2 regions of the Shewanella sp. MSW genome follow, and region 2 is predicted to be linked to the other one. Evidence: predicted binding sites of a transcription regulator. Region 2 holds the regulator's gene; the other holds the start of a gene.
What was found. Region 2 encodes ArgR, which controls arginine synthesis, uptake and breakdown. Its sites were predicted from a motif close to ANTGAATANNTATTCANT; they were not measured.
Positions count from the first base shown of each region.

Region 1: a site for ArgR is predicted at 4,623-4,640, ahead of AYI96_RS18705 (YjiH family protein). Genes of this name have one in related genera too.

Region 1 is NZ_LVDR01000023.1:34,179-41,762, reverse strand. Features, by position in the region: gene AYI96_RS18725 (peptidase U32 family protein) at 1-698, shown strand, start outside; gene AYI96_RS18720 (U32 family peptidase) at 709-1,569, shown strand; gene AYI96_RS18715 (hypothetical protein) at 1,603-2,310, opposite strand; gene AYI96_RS18710 (methyl-accepting chemotaxis protein) at 2,835-4,379, shown strand; gene AYI96_RS18705 (YjiH family protein) at 4,670-6,028, shown strand; gene AYI96_RS20635 (hypothetical protein) at 6,183-6,317, shown strand; gene AYI96_RS18700 (UDP-2,3-diacylglucosamine diphosphatase) at 6,542-7,408, shown strand; gene AYI96_RS18695 (lysophospholipid acyltransferase family protein) at 7,424-7,584, shown strand, end outside.
Region 2 is NZ_LVDR01000002.1:366,312-373,895, reverse strand. Features, by position in the region: gene AYI96_RS03245 (DUF4124 domain-containing protein) at 1-108, shown strand, start outside; gene mdh (malate dehydrogenase) at 186-1,121, opposite strand; gene argR (transcriptional regulator ArgR) at 1,407-1,877, shown strand; gene AYI96_RS03230 (Dyp-type peroxidase) at 1,939-2,874, opposite strand; gene ggt (gamma-glutamyltransferase) at 2,973-4,616, opposite strand; gene AYI96_RS03220 (ABC transporter ATP-binding protein) at 4,889-5,932, opposite strand; gene AYI96_RS03215 (ABC transporter permease) at 5,929-7,560, opposite strand.

The DNA.
Region 1 (7,584 bases), on a different contig from region 2:
ATGCCCATAATCACTACCCTCACCTGCCGTTGCATTTGTCGGTACAAGCCAGCGCCACCAATATCGGCGCCTTGTCGCTCTATAAGCGAGAATTCAACATTGAGCGCGCCGTACTTCCCAGAGTGCTTTCCATCAAGCAGGTCAAGGATCTCGCCAAAGCCAGCCCGGTTGACCTGGAAGTGTTCGCCTTCGGCAGTCTATGCATTATGGCCGAAGGACGCTGTCAATTATCTTCTTATGTGACCGGGGAATCTCCCAACTCAGGAGGTTCCTGCTCACCGGCAAAACATGTGCGCTGGCAGGAAAATCAAGGCTGTCGCCAGACCCGTCTCAACGAAGTCTTGATTGACAGCTCGGGGTTGAATGAACAGATGGGCTACCCTGTGGTATGTAAGGGACGATATCTGACCGAAGAAGACAGCCAGCCAGGCTTTTTGCTGGAATCCCCCACCAGCCTCAATACTTTGGACTTACTGCCGGAACTGGCTCAGGCTGGCATAGTGTCGCTCAAAATTGAAGGTCGCCAACGCAGCCCCGCCTATGTGGAACAAGTTACCCGGGTTTGGCGCCAGGCACTGGACACCTATCAGAATGCGCCTGAGCGGTTCCAATCCAAACCAGAATGGCATGCCGCACTGGCCAAAGTATCCGAGGGACAAACCACTACGCTGGGTGCCTACGAGCGCAGCTGGCAATAGGAAGTTTTCTATGAATATTTCTCTTGGCCCGCTGCTTTATTGCTGGCCTAAAGCACAGGTACAAGCCTTTTACCGTGAAGTAGCAGACAGCACTATTCCACTAATTTATCTGGGAGAAGCCGTTTGTAGCCGCCGCAGGCAGATGAAGTTTGCCGATTATCTGGCCCTGGCCCATGAACTCAAAGACGCCGGTAAACAGATCGTACTGTCAACCTTGGCCTTGATAGAAGCACAATCCGAGCTTAAAGAGCTTAAGAAACAACTTGATAATGGCGAATTTATGGTTGAAGCCAACGATATGGCCGCCGTAGGTATGGCGCGAGAACAGGGACTGCCCTTTGTCTGTGGCGCCAGTATCAATAACTACAACAGAGCCAGCCTGGACAAACTGCACCAATGGGGCATGCAGCGCTTTGTGATGCCCATTGAGCTGTCAAAGACTTGGCTACAGAAAGTCACTACTCCCGCACCAAGCTTTGAAGTCGAGTTATTGGGCTATGGTTATTTGCCCTTGGCCCACTCGGCCCGCTGTTTCACTGCCCGCCATCGGGGACTGGCGAAAGATGACTGTCAGACAATATGCATCCAGCACCCCAAAGGCCTGGTCGCACAAACCCAGGAGCAACAGCCGCTATTGCGACTCAACGGTATCCAGACTCAATCGGCAGGCCGCTGCGATCTCAGACGGGATATTCCAGAAATGAAACGTTTGGGCGTTGACTGGTTCAGGGTATCACCCGATGGCCATGATTCTATCGCTCTGGCGGAATCTTTACGGCAAGATGCAGGGAGTGAAGTCGACGCCGAAACGAGCAATGAAGCCTGTAATGGATACTGGCACGGCGCGCCAGGCATGGTCTATAGACGTTAAATCAAAATCTTAAGCAAGCTCGTGTTTGGGCTTTTAATATGGATGTTCAACAGGCTCCTGTTCATCGGGAGCCTCTTTTGTACACAGTAGCAAACACAGGACCCAGAGCATAAAACTGCCGAGTCCCAGCCATACCAGCACCGCCGGCAACCAAAAGTCGGGGCGCGGTAATTGCAGCACCAACTCATAGTAAAAAGGATTGTCCCCCTCGGTAATACCAAGTTCCAGATATGGCAAAAACAGAAAAGCGCCCAAACTGATGCCGCTGATAAGCGCCGGGATTAAGGTCCATAAGGTGGCCGCGACAAAGGGGCGTTGTACTAGATAAATTAGATAGCAGCCTACGCTGATACAGCCAAAGATGAAAAACCACTTCAACATCATAGTGTGGAGATGATAGACATTGACCGGAAATAAGCCCACCCCGGCGAGCGCCATACAGGTCAGAGTCAAACTGAGATAAAGAAGATGACCACTCAATTGGCGAGATAGCTGCAGGATAAACAACCAGCAGAGTACCAAACTCAGGCTGCCAAAGAACAGACCACCATTAAGAACCACTGCCAAAGATGAATGACCATAACTGCCCAATTCACTCAAACTGTGATTGAGTAAACTGAAGCCCCGGCCATCGCCACTCTGATAGCCCAAGATAACCAACCCCAGGCCCAGCAGCAGTCCAAAGAGTCCCAGCAAACCAAAGCTCAACGCCATTCTTGCCAGTCTCTGTCTTCTTAACATGCCAGTGTTTGCCCCGGATTAGGTTTCTGCAGTCTAACTTACATGCTCCAGATTTTTTTTAAAGTCCGGGCAAGGTCTTTTTGCGTTACTGATCGCTTATTTACCCGAGTTTAAACAACAAAAGTCGCTCCCGGTCGAATTATTGCATTTTGGCACCAGAGTATAGATTCCGGTTCGTTGGCCCCTGGCTTATTCAGCAACTAATTGATGATATTGATTCTAATCGTCAAGATGATGACAGCCACGGAAATTGACATGGCTTGTCCAAGGGCAAAAATGCACCAGCAGATTCCACTGTAGTCAGCCGATAGCCAGTTTATTTATAGCGTTTTATCCCGGCCAAAACACTGACCACAGAATTTTACAATTAGTATTCATATCAATGATATGCAAATACTGGTTCCTAAAAGATTTGTCAAAAAAGCCCTCCCCCCAATAACCACAAAAATGTTATGCTTATCACACTTAAAACGATAATAAGGCCTGAATCAACATAGGGCCACTAACTCTGAGCCGGAATAAAGATGTCCACAAGGAATTCCACCACTACGGACAGGGAAGTCTGTCTGCAATCCACCGACGAACTCATTTCCACCACAGATCTTCGCGGCGTTATCACTTACGTCAACCCTGCCTTTGCCAAGATCTCGGGTTTCTCTGAAGTCGAGCTATTGGGCCACAGCCACAACATGGTTCGCCATCCCGACATGCCCAAGGCAGCCTTTGCCGAAATGTGGCAATGCCTCAAGGCGGGCCAATCCTGGCGGGGATTGGTCAAAAACCGTTGTAAGGATGGTGGTTTTTACTGGGTCGATGCTTTCGTTTCCCCCATCTTTGAACAGGGAAAAATCATTGGTTATCAATCCGTCAGGGTTAAGCCCAGCCAAGAGACTGTTAAGCGGGCCATCAAAGTTTACCACCGTCTGAACCAAGGGAAAGAAGTCAAAGATCCACTGACGCTGACACAAAAACGCTTGCTTTCAGCACTGATGGCTGGGGCTGGTCTGCTGCTCTGTGGTTATATTTGGGGATGGGGAGTGATGTTGGCCGGGGCCATATTGATGGCGCTCAATCTGGCAATCTTCTATGACGAAGCCTTTCGTATTCCCGCCCGACTGATGACACTCAAGCAAGAGTACGACTCTATCAGTCGCTTCATCTATGCCGGGCAAGACACCTCATCTGTGCTCGAATTCCAGTTACAACGTAAAGCTGCCATGCTTCAAGGCGTATTGGGCAGGACTCAGGATCAAGCTCTGAAAACCAATGATATTGCCGCTCAGTTGGTGGTGGCCACCGAGCAGGCCAGAGTCGGCATGGATCTGGAGCAGCAACAGATGCATCAAATTGCCAGCGCTATCGAAGAGTTGCACGCCACAATCAGTGAGGTAGCCGACAATACTCAGGCTACTTCTGGCCGTATAGATGAGGCTTATGGCCTCTGTCGTCAAAGCCGGGATGTGATGCATCAGAACAGCAAACATATTCTCCACCTAGCCGATGATGTTGCCAGGGCGGCTTCCAATGCCAAGCATCTGAACGATGAAGCTCAGCAAGTTGCCAATGCCATGTCGGAAATCGATGCCATTGCCGATCAAACCAACTTGCTGGCCCTCAATGCAGCCATAGAAGCAGCCAGAGCCGGTGAACAGGGACGCGGCTTTGCCGTAGTCGCCGACGAGGTCAGAGCCTTGTCGGCTCGAACCCAAGAGTCCACCAAAAGCATTTCAGCCAGCATAGAGACTATGTTCAGCATGCTGACCAAGTGGGCCACTGAGATGGAAGCCAGTAGACACCAAGCACAGAAATGTGCAACCGAAGCATTATCGGCAGTAGAGTCCATCAACACAGTTAACCAGGGAATGAGTGAAATACACGATCTCGCCAGACAAAATGCCGTGGCAGCCACTCAGCAGGGGCAAGTGGTACAGGAAATAGCAAGTGGCATCCAGATGATTCATGGCGCCACCCGTGACAACGTTTCTGCCCTAGGTCAAGTAGAGCACGCCGTATTGCAATTAAAGGCCAGTGCCGACAGGTCATTGAATCTGAGACAAACCTTCGGTTAAGGCTCAATCCTGGACTTGACTCGAGCAACAATTATTTAACTATTTATTTTTGAAGACTTTTTTATTAGGAACTGCTCAAACAATAATTACGCAAATACTGCTAATAACTATGCTGTTGTGATCAAAGAGACAGAACTGACAGCGAATGAATTTACATAGCCGCATTAAGGGGGTAATCTTGCCCCCTTAAATTCTGGGGCTGGCTGAATGAAAATGCATCCAAAGCCAATATTGCCCCTGGCGAGTAACTTTTTACTCATTCATTAGTGTAAATTCAGGGTGTAACAAACGTGGCAAACGAAAAACAACCCCGCAACATAGCAACCATACTCACCTTCCTGGTGCCATCCCTGCTCGGTGTCTTACTCTTTATGACACCTATCAGTTATAACAACGAACTGACGATCCCTGTAGCTGTGTTGGCCGGTGAACTCAAAGGTTTGCTCAATGATTATCTGACCGGCATAATTTGCGCCATAGTAGTATTTATGGCCACTGCCAGTGTATTGGTAAAGCTCCTTCGTCCCGGCTTCGTCCGCCACAGCAAGTTTCTTAACTCTCTGTTGAATATCAGCCCTGCCTGGCTCTTGGTTAGAGTATTGGGAGCAATATTTATCTGCCTGACCTTCTTCCAGGTTGGCCCTGAGATACTCAGAGCCGATTCCACCGGCGCCTTGGTAATGAATGACCTGCTGCCGCTACTCTTCTGTGTGTTCTTTTTTGCCGGTATGTTCCTGCCTTTATTGCTCAATTTTGGCCTGCTGGAACTCTTCGGTACCTTACTGACCAAATTGATGCGACCGGTATTTAACCTGCCGGGACGCAGCGCCATCGACTGTATGGCCTCTTGGCTCGGGGATGGTAGCGTTGGTATTCTGCTCACCAGCAAGCAGTATGAAAACCGCTTCTATACCCAACGTGAAGCGGCGGTTATCGGCACCACCTTCTCGGCAGTCTCTATCACCTTTACCCTTGTGGTGCTCACTCAAGTAAAACTGCAGGCGATGTTTGTGCCCTTCTACCTGACGGTCTGTCTGGCCGGTATTGTTGCCGCCATAGTTGTGCCCAAGTTGCCGCCGCTGTCACGCAAAAAAGATCTCTATATTGATGGCAGTCCCAGGCAGAAAGATGATGAGTCACTGCCGCAAGGCCATAACTCCCTGTCCTGGGGGCTGGAACTGGCGCTCACCAAGGCAGCCAATACCGGCGGTATATTCAAGGTGCTCTCCGAAGGGGTAAAGAATGTCATCGATATGATCTTCGGGGTACTCCCTGTCGTGATGGCAATAGGCACCATAGCTTTGGTCATCGCCGAATACACCCCGGTATTTGACTATCTTGGCATGCCTTTTATTCCGCTGCTGGAATTGATGCAAATCCCCGAAGCAACACAGGCCTCCAAGACTATAGTCGTTGGGTTTGCCGATATGTTTATCCCCTCGATTCTGGCCACCAGCATAGAAGCCGACATAACACGTTTTGTGATTGCGGCGCTGTCGGTCACCCAATTGATCTACATGAGTGAAGTAGGCGCTTTGCTTATCGGCAGCAAGATACCGGTGAAAATTTGGGAGCTGTTCGCCGTCTTCCTGCTACGTACTCTGGTCACCCTGCCGGTAATTGCCGGAATGGCACATCTGCTGTTCTAGGGGCAATGTAACCTAACCTCCCGACAACGGCCGCTACATGCGGCCGTTTTTGCAGCATCAACTATGAAATCCCCCCCCGTAAGTATCTGTGTCACCGCGGCTTCGCATCTGGCAGAGAATGTTAAAGCCTTCAACAAGTGCTTGTACGCCAAGGATGTCGATCAGCAAGATTTGCGAACAGTACCAAAGTGAAATGGCCGATTACAGCCGACTGATGCTGACTAACCTGGAGCGCGCCGCCAAGCGGAGCCGCAGCTTCAAACAGCTCTCCGTCGAGAGAGTCCCATGAACAACTGCGGGAATTTAAACTGGTGACTCAAGTGCTTGGCGGCGAGATCCGCCTGATCAGTGCACCGGGGCATGGCAGCGAATTCCGCATCATATTGCCAAATGATATCGAGATGAGTTCGGGGCGTCACAATAAGGTCATCGAGACGTCACTTCAAGGTCAAATAACTGACTTAGAGTCTTTCACAGTCAAACCCGTTTCACTGGTTTTATCCAGGAGCCGCGATGAAAGACAGCAAGTCATTGGTCAACAAACCATCGACATTTCGCCCATACTCCCGCCGCGCAGCCGAGCCTGTCATCAAGCTCAACGCCCTCTGGCTCTCGGATATTCACCTGGGCAGCATTGACTGCAAGGCCGAATACCTGCTGCACTTCCTAAACAGCGTTCAGCCCAAGGTGCTGTATCTGGTGGGGGACATAGTCGATATCTGGGCCCTCAAACGCCGGGTATTCTGGCCCGAGAGTCACAACCAACTGCTGCAAAAACTGCTGCAGATGGCACAGAGCGGCATCAAGCTGGTGTATCTGCCCGGCAACCATGACGAGCTGTTTAAGGACTACCATCAGCTGCAACTCGCCGACGTCATTATCAGCAAAGAGTACCGACATCAAACCCTGAGCGGCAAAACCTTGCTGATGCTGCATGGCGATCAGTTTGACTCCGAAGTCTGTATCGGCCGCATCACCGCCCGCCTCGGCGATCACCTCTACGATGTCTTGATGTTTCTCAACCGCCAACTGCACAAGGTTCGCCGCCGTCTCGGGTACCCCTATTGGTCTTTGGCCGGTTTTATCAAGCAAAGAGTCGGCAAGGCCCAGCAAGCCATCAACAGTTTTCGCGAAGCCGTGGTGCGCTATGGCCGCAAGCAGAAGGTGGACGGCATCATCTGTGGCCATATTCACCAGCCCGAGCTCACGGAAATGAGCGGCTTTATCTATGCCAATGATGGTGACTGGGTAGAGAACTGCACCCTATTGACCGAAACCCTCGAGGGCGAGCTGCAACTCGAGCGCTGGAATGAACAACTGGGCCGGACCGAAGTACTGAAACGCTTCGCCTGGCAGAGACAAGAACAACAAGCTGCTTAAATCAGGTACCCCATTATGATGTTTACCGTCGATAAAGTTGTGGAATCCAATCTGCCCAATATCAACAGCAAGCCTTGGCTCGCCAAGCCAACCAAGGCCTTACTGCGTTATCTGCTCAATGAGCGGGAGTGCAATGATATCGCCGGCCAATTCAGTTTTCTCAAGGGCGTGGATTT
Region 2 (7,584 bases):
CGTAAAGATGATGCCTCAGGTGAAATGATTAAGATGACTGAAGAAGAACGGCAGGCGCAGATAAAGGAGCAGCAGGAAAGAATTCGGCTGTTTTGCCAAAGAAACTAGCCAGCAAGGCCAGAGTAGAATAGGTTCTAGTAGCAAAAAGGAGCGCCGAAGCGCTCCTTGTTATTCCCGGAGTCGACTTACTTAACGAAGTCTACACCCAGTTTGATATCCGCCTTCAAGGTATCCAGCATGGCATCACGGGCGTTGGCTTCAAACGCGCTCAGTTCACCATATGGCAAAACCTTTTCGATACCATTTTTGCCGAGTACCACTGGCTGGGCAAAAAATTCAGCGTGTTCACTGCCACCGTCTACATAGGCGCACTCGATCACATTGGCTTCACCCTGCAGACCGCGGATCAGCGACAGACCGAAACGGAAAGCGGCCTGGCCCATGGACAGAGTCGCGCTGCCGCCACCGGCTTTGGCTTCAACCACTTCAGTACCGGCGTTTTGAATACGCTTGGTCAGGGCAGCAACTTCTTCATCGGAGAAGCTGACACCTTCAACCTGAGACAACAGAGGCAGAATGGTCACACCGCTGTGGCCGCCAATCACATTGACTTTAACATCGGCAACATTCAACCCTTTGGCTTCGGCGATAAAGGTTTCAGAGCGGATGACATCGAGAGTCGTCACACCGAATAGACGGTTCTTGTCGTAAACACCGGCTTTTTTCAGTACTTCAGCCGCAATGGCCACAGTGGTGTTCACTGGGTTGGTGATGATACCGATCAGCGCCTTGGGACAAGTCGTAGCCACCTTTTCAATCAGGTTACGGACGATACCGGCATTGATATTGAACAGATCAGAACGATCCATGCCAGGCTTACGGGCAACACCGGCAGAGATCAGCACCACATCAGCACCTTCCAGTGCAGGTGTTGGGTCTTCACCGGCAAAACCTTTAACTTCAACTGCTGTCGGGATATGACTCAGATCCACGGCAACCCCAGGCGTTACGGGGGCGATATCATAGAGTGACAGCTGAGAGCCGGCAGGTAATTGGGTTTTCAACAGAAGGGCAAGAGCCTGGCCAATACCACCAGCAGCACCTAGTACAGCAACTTTCATAGTTATCTCCGTCAATTCTCGGAATTATGTGTGACATAGATCTAATTCTGTGATGGCGCAACATTAAAGGATCGTCACAAAAATAGCAATTATCCCTTAGTCATATGACTCTGCTTCATCAAAAGCTGAATTAACTTCAGCATTTGCTCTCGCCTACTGAGGCTTCTTTTACCCAACAAATGACCCAAACTGCATTTTTATGCAGGCATCTTGGGTGTTTGTTGACACTTACCCGTTTGATATGCAGAATGAGCGAGATTTTCTGAATAACGACAGAAGAAGATAATGCAAGCAAGCAAAAATCAGGATGAGCTAATCAGAACCTTCAAGGCTCTGCTTAAAGAGGAGCGCTTCGGCTCCCAGAGTGAAATAGTCAATGCACTGCAAGCCGAAGGCTTTGCCAATATCAACCAGTCCAAAGTCTCGCGCATGCTGAGCAAGTTCGGTGCCGTGCGCACCCGTAACGCCAAGCAGGAGATGGTCTACTGCTTACCGGCCGAACTTGGGGTGCCAACTGCCGGCAGCCCACTGAAGAATCTGGTATTGGATGTGGATCATAACCAAGCCATGATAGTGGTACGTACCAGCCCGGGGGCGGCGCAGTTAATTGCCAGGCTGTTGGACTCCATCGGCAAGCCAGAAGGTATTCTGGGCACTATTGCCGGTGATGATACTATCTTTATCTGCCCTTCCAGCATCAAGACCATTGATGAAACGCTGGAAACAGTCAAATCACTGTTCAATTACACAGACTAAGTTGAACATTTCATAAAAAAAACGCCCCTCAATGAGGGGCGTTTTTGTCGCTATCGCGTTATTAATCATCAAACTGGATCATAAAATCCAGAGATGGGGCAAAGAAAGAGGAACCTGTTACCGCCTGAGTAAAGTGCATCAGGTGATCATGGTGTCCTTCTCCGTCACCGAAAACCATACTGTGAAGCATCTTTTCGAAATGGCTTGGTGTCTTACAAGTAGAGATAAACATCAATCCCTGTTGTTTGACTGAACCATAAGGCATGCTCTGACGCAGGATCTCCATCGACTCACCATTGTCATACTTGAGATTTACCCGCTTGATATGCGCCGTCAGCGGTTTGTCTTCCGAGGCGTACTCTATGTTGTCCTGCTTGGTGCGGCCTATGATGTCTTCCTGCTTTTTCTGCGGCAGTCTGTGCCACTTACTCAAATTGTGGACATATTTCTGTACATGAATGTAGCTACCGCCGCGAAATGCATCGTCTTCATCCCCTACCAGGGCCACAGCTTGACGACCTCTGCCCTTGGGGTTTTCTGTGCCATCGACAAAACCGGTCAGATCGCGGCTGTCCATAAAGCGGAACCCGCGCTCCTCCTCTTCCAGCTCGGCCAGGCCTTCCAGCATTTCGTTGACCTCATTGGCCACCAGATGAAGAATATCCAGGCGATCACAACGCAGGTGAATAAAGATATCGAACTCTATCGCCGGCGCATCCCGGTTACCCGACTCCATCGCGGGGAATGGCTTGAGTTCAGCCGGTCTGCTTCCCGGATAGAGGTGATCCCAAAAGTTGGCACCAATCGCCACAAAGGCATTAAAGGCACTGTCGGCATACTGATCTGCCAGCTCATACAAATACTGGGCAACATTGGCCAGACAAGGGCGCAGTTGTGACTCCCCGCCTTCGTTGGCATTGAACATCAGATAAACACTGTGCAGATTTCCCTCTGCGCAGATCCCCAGCTGTTCCCGTGGCATAACCTGTGTATCCATTTGCAATCTACCCTTTCAGATTAATTCATCTTCGGCCTTATTATCCGCAACTTGAGCATTAATTTGAATTAGCTCACGCACGTTTTTGCCGATTACTTTCAATAACCTGATGCTTGTCCGTCTTTACGGGACTCGGACGCTCCCCGATAAACGCCGCTTTCAACATTGACGCCTATGGCCTGATAACCACCGAAAGCCCCGAGAGAATCACTTAAAGTATGCCCCTTTTTCATCAGCTCACGGCGGGTTTCCATGGAAAAGCCCGACTCGAGGCTGATATAACCGCCATCTGTCATCTGCTCGCCGGTCGGTTGGCTGGAACCTGTATGCAATATTCTCGGAGCATCGCCCGCCTCCTGCAGGTTGAGGCCAAAATCAATCAGATTAATCATGATCTGGGCATGCATCTGGGGTTGGGTGGCTCCCCCCATGACACCAAAGCTGAGCCAGGGCTTGCCATCTTTGGTGACAAAGGCCGGAATTATGGTATGAAACGGTCTTTTACCCGGTGCATAGGAATTGGCACGCCCGGGAGTGAGATCAAACAGCTGGCCTCTGTCCTGAAGCACAAATCCCAAATCCGGAGGCGTCATGCCTGAGCCCATGCCACGATAATTGCTCTGGATGAGGGACACCATATTGCCTTCTTTATCGGCGGTAGTGAGATAGATGGTATCACCGTGTAAAAGGTTGGGATTACCCGACTCAACACTGGCGGCGGCTTTGTCAGCATCGATAAGCTTGGCTCTGGCGTAGTTGTATTCTTTGGAGATCAGTGACGCTACCGGCACTTTGGCAAAGTCCATGTCGGCGTAGAACTTGGCTCGGTCGGCAAACGCCAGCTTTTTTGCTTCCACGAAATGATGCACATATTCGGCGCTGTCCAGCCCCATGGCCTTGAGATTAAATGGCTCCAGGGTTTTAAGGATCTGCAGTGCCGCTATCCCCTGGCCGTTGGGGGGCAGCTCCCAGATATCATAGCCCCGATAATTAACCGATACAGGTTCAACCCACTCACTCTTGTGAGAAGCGAGATCTTCATAGGAAAGATAACCGCCCTGTTGTTGCATATAGGCGGCAATACTGCGGGCTATCTCTCCTTTGTAAAAGACGTCCCGGCCCCCCTTGGCAATTTTTTCATAGCTGTTGGCCAAAGCCGGGTTTCGAAACAATTCACCGACGGCCGGCATGCGGCCGCCTGGCATATAGGTTTCTTTAAACCCCGGGTATTTGGCCAGCTTGTCACCGCTTCGCGCCAGATAGAAGGCGATGAGCTCGGAAACCGGAAATCCTTCACGGGCATAATGAATAGCCGGCGCCAGGTTATCCTTCATGGGCAATTTGCCGAACTTGTCATGCAGTTCATACCAGCCATCCACGGCACCGGGCACGGATACGGGCAAAGGTCCATAAGGCGGCAGATGCTCAAGCCCTTTGGCCTTGAGCATCTCCAACGTCAGAGAAGCCGGACTGCGGCCAGAGGCATTAAGCCCATAGAGCCGCTGCTCTTTGGCGCTCCAGACAATGGCAAAAAGATCGCCGCCTATGCCAGAACCAGTAGGCTCCACCAACCCCAGCATGGCATTGGCGGCAATCGCGGCATCCACGGCGCTGCCACCTTGTTTGAGAATATCGACCGCCACCTGAGTCGCCAGTGGTTGGCTGGTTGCCGCCATACCATTAACCGCATAGACTTCAGAGCGGCTCGCAAAGGCCGCGCCCGTGATTCTATCCATCGCCATGCTTCCCGTGCTGCAGCAAACAGCCAAACTCCCGATGACGCCGAGTAACAGCTGACGACATGAGCTGTTGCTGATATTCCGTATCCCTTGTGCGTCCTGCATTTTATTATTGCTGTGGTTATGCATCTCGCCTCCGCTCTCATCCCGGAGCGGCGCATGGGCGAGTCCGGGGTTCAGTGAATACCTATGGTGAATTCAATCAAACCGATTGTTTGGTATAACACAGAGACAAACAAATTATCACCCACAGCAAACTTATGAAACAATTGTTGTTAACAGCCATTACCGAACAACACCAGCGGATGTTCCAGTGTCGACAGCCTGACTCTCTGCCCTGGAGAAAACTGTACCTGATGACTACGGACCTCTAGAGTGACGCCCTCTTGCTGCACATCATAATGGCAAACATTGCCCAGAAAACGCCGCTCGGTAACCACGGCCAGCCCCTGTTCGTCGGGTTGTAACTCCAACTGCTGTGGCCGCAGCAACAACTCACCCTGCCAGTTCAGTGGCAAACCATGGGGCAAAGAGCTCTTAAGGCGGCCGATTTGAGTATCGACACAGTGCTCGCAGCTGACCTTGGCCTTAAGATAATTACCACTGCCGAGAAAGTCCGCCACATAGCGATTGACCGGGTTGGCATAGAGAGTTTCGGCACTGCCTTGCTGCACTATTTTTCCATCTTCAAACAGCGCCAGGGTATCGGCAAAAACAAAGGCCTCATCCTTACTGTGGGTCACAAATACGGCGCTGACGTTACGGCTCTTGAGGATCGCGCGAATCTCCAGCATCAGCTCGCCGCGTACCTGGGCGTCTATATTGGAGAAGGGTTCATCCAACAACAGCAGTTCAGGTTCATAGGCAAGCGCCCTGGCAATCGACACCCTCTGTTGTTGACCGCCGGACAACTCGTGGGGATACCGTTCACCAAGCCCCGGGAGCTTGACCAAATCCAACATCTCCTCGAGCCGGCTCAGGCGCTGCGCCTTGTTCAACCCCTTGACACCAAAGAGGATATTCTGCGCGACCGTCAAGTGGGGAAACAGGGCATAGTCCTGAAAGATCATCCCCACGCCACGCTCCTCTCCAGGAACCTGCAGCTTATCCGTGGTTACTGCACGGCCGCTGATATGAATTTCACCGGCGGAGACCGGCTGCAGTCCGGCAATGGCTCTGAGCAGAGTCGTTTTACCACAACCACTGGGTCCGAGCAGGGCGGCAATTTCACCGGCTTGCAAAGTAATGCTCAGCCCTTTGAGCACCTGCTGGGCGCCATAATGGCTATGGAGTTGCTTGACACTCAGGGTCGACATCAGTTGTTTTGCTCCAGCGAACGGTTGAGATAAATCAAGGGCACCAGCCCCACCAACACAATAACAATAGCCGCCAACGCCCCCTGCTCCAACTGCTCATCGGAGACGTATTGGAACACTTGGGTGGCCAGGTTGTGAAACCCGACAGGGCTTAGCAACAAGGCAGCCGGCAACTCTTTCATCGCCTCGATAAATACCAGCAGCAGAGCGGCAAAAATACCGCTGCGCAGCAATGGCAGATGGATTAATGCCAGTACTTTACCCGGTGTCTTGCCCAGGCTGATGGCCGCCATGTCAAGAGAAGGCGACAGCCGTTTGTAACTGCTCTCTATGCTGCCGATGGCGATGGCGGCAAAGCGAATACAAAACGCCAGCACCAGGGCGGCGATACTGCCGGTGAACAAGAGCCCCGGGCCTTGACGCTCGAACAGAGCGTAGAGATCATCAATTCTGAAATCGAGCCAGGTCAGCGGAATAAGCACGGCAATCGCCAGCACAGTGCCCGGCAGTGCATAGCCGGTACTGACCAGACGGGATGGCAGCATGTCCCACTTTCGCGGGCTCAGGCGGCGAATGAACACCAAGAGGATAGCCAAAAGCAAACACAATACACTGCTGATGGCGGCGACCATTAGGCTGTTGAGACTGTACTGCCAAAAGTCACTGTTCCAGCTCTGCTGCCAGTAATCCAAGGCGTAACTGCCGAGAATGACAAATGGCAAAACAAAGGCCAGCAGCAGCAACAGCGAGCAGTAGCCGAGCGCCAACCACTCACGCCAACCTTTAAGCCGGTAAGGCTCCGGCGCCTCAAGCAACAGCTGCTTTTGAAATAATTGTTGTTTACGCCTCGCCATACGCTCCAGCGCAAACAGAGTAAAAACACCAAGCAACATCAATAGCGAAATTTTGGCGGCGGCCGCCAAGTCACCATAGGCTCGCCAGGTATCGTAGACAGCCGTGGTCAGGGTGGATACCGCAAAATAATTGACCGTCGCCAAGTCAGCCATGGTTTCCATGGCCACCAGGGCGACACCGGCCGCCAGCGCCGGGCGCGCCATTGGCAGCGACAAACGCCAGAAACTCTGCCATGGCGAGCAGCCCATCACCTTGGCCGCATGCTGCAAACTTAAGGACTGCTCCAGAAACGCGGTGCGCCCCAAGAGGTAAACGTAGGGGAAGAGCACCAGCGACAACATCACAGTGGCGCCGCCCAGAGTTCGAATATCGGGAAACCAGTAGTCGGTTACCGATTGCCAACCAAAACTTGCGCGTAAAAAACGCTGCACAGGCCCGGCATAATCCAGTAAATCGGTATACACATAAGCGACAATATAGGCCGGCATGGCCAGCGGCAACAACAGAGCCCACTGGAACAGGCGCCTGCCGCGAAATTCACAGCGCGCCACCAGCCAGGCAGCAGGCACCGCCAAAAGCAAACTGCCGACACTCACCCCCAACATCAGCCAAAAGGTATTGGCTATGTATGACGGCAACACAGTGGCAAACATCTGCCCAAAGCGGGTTTCACCCGGTTCGAACGCCTGCATGACCAGCGCCAGCAACGGCGCCACCATTAAGCCGCAGACGATAAACCCCGCCCACGACCAGCCCCTGGAGAAGGTCAGGATCACAGCTATTCCCCCATAGCCTTTGCA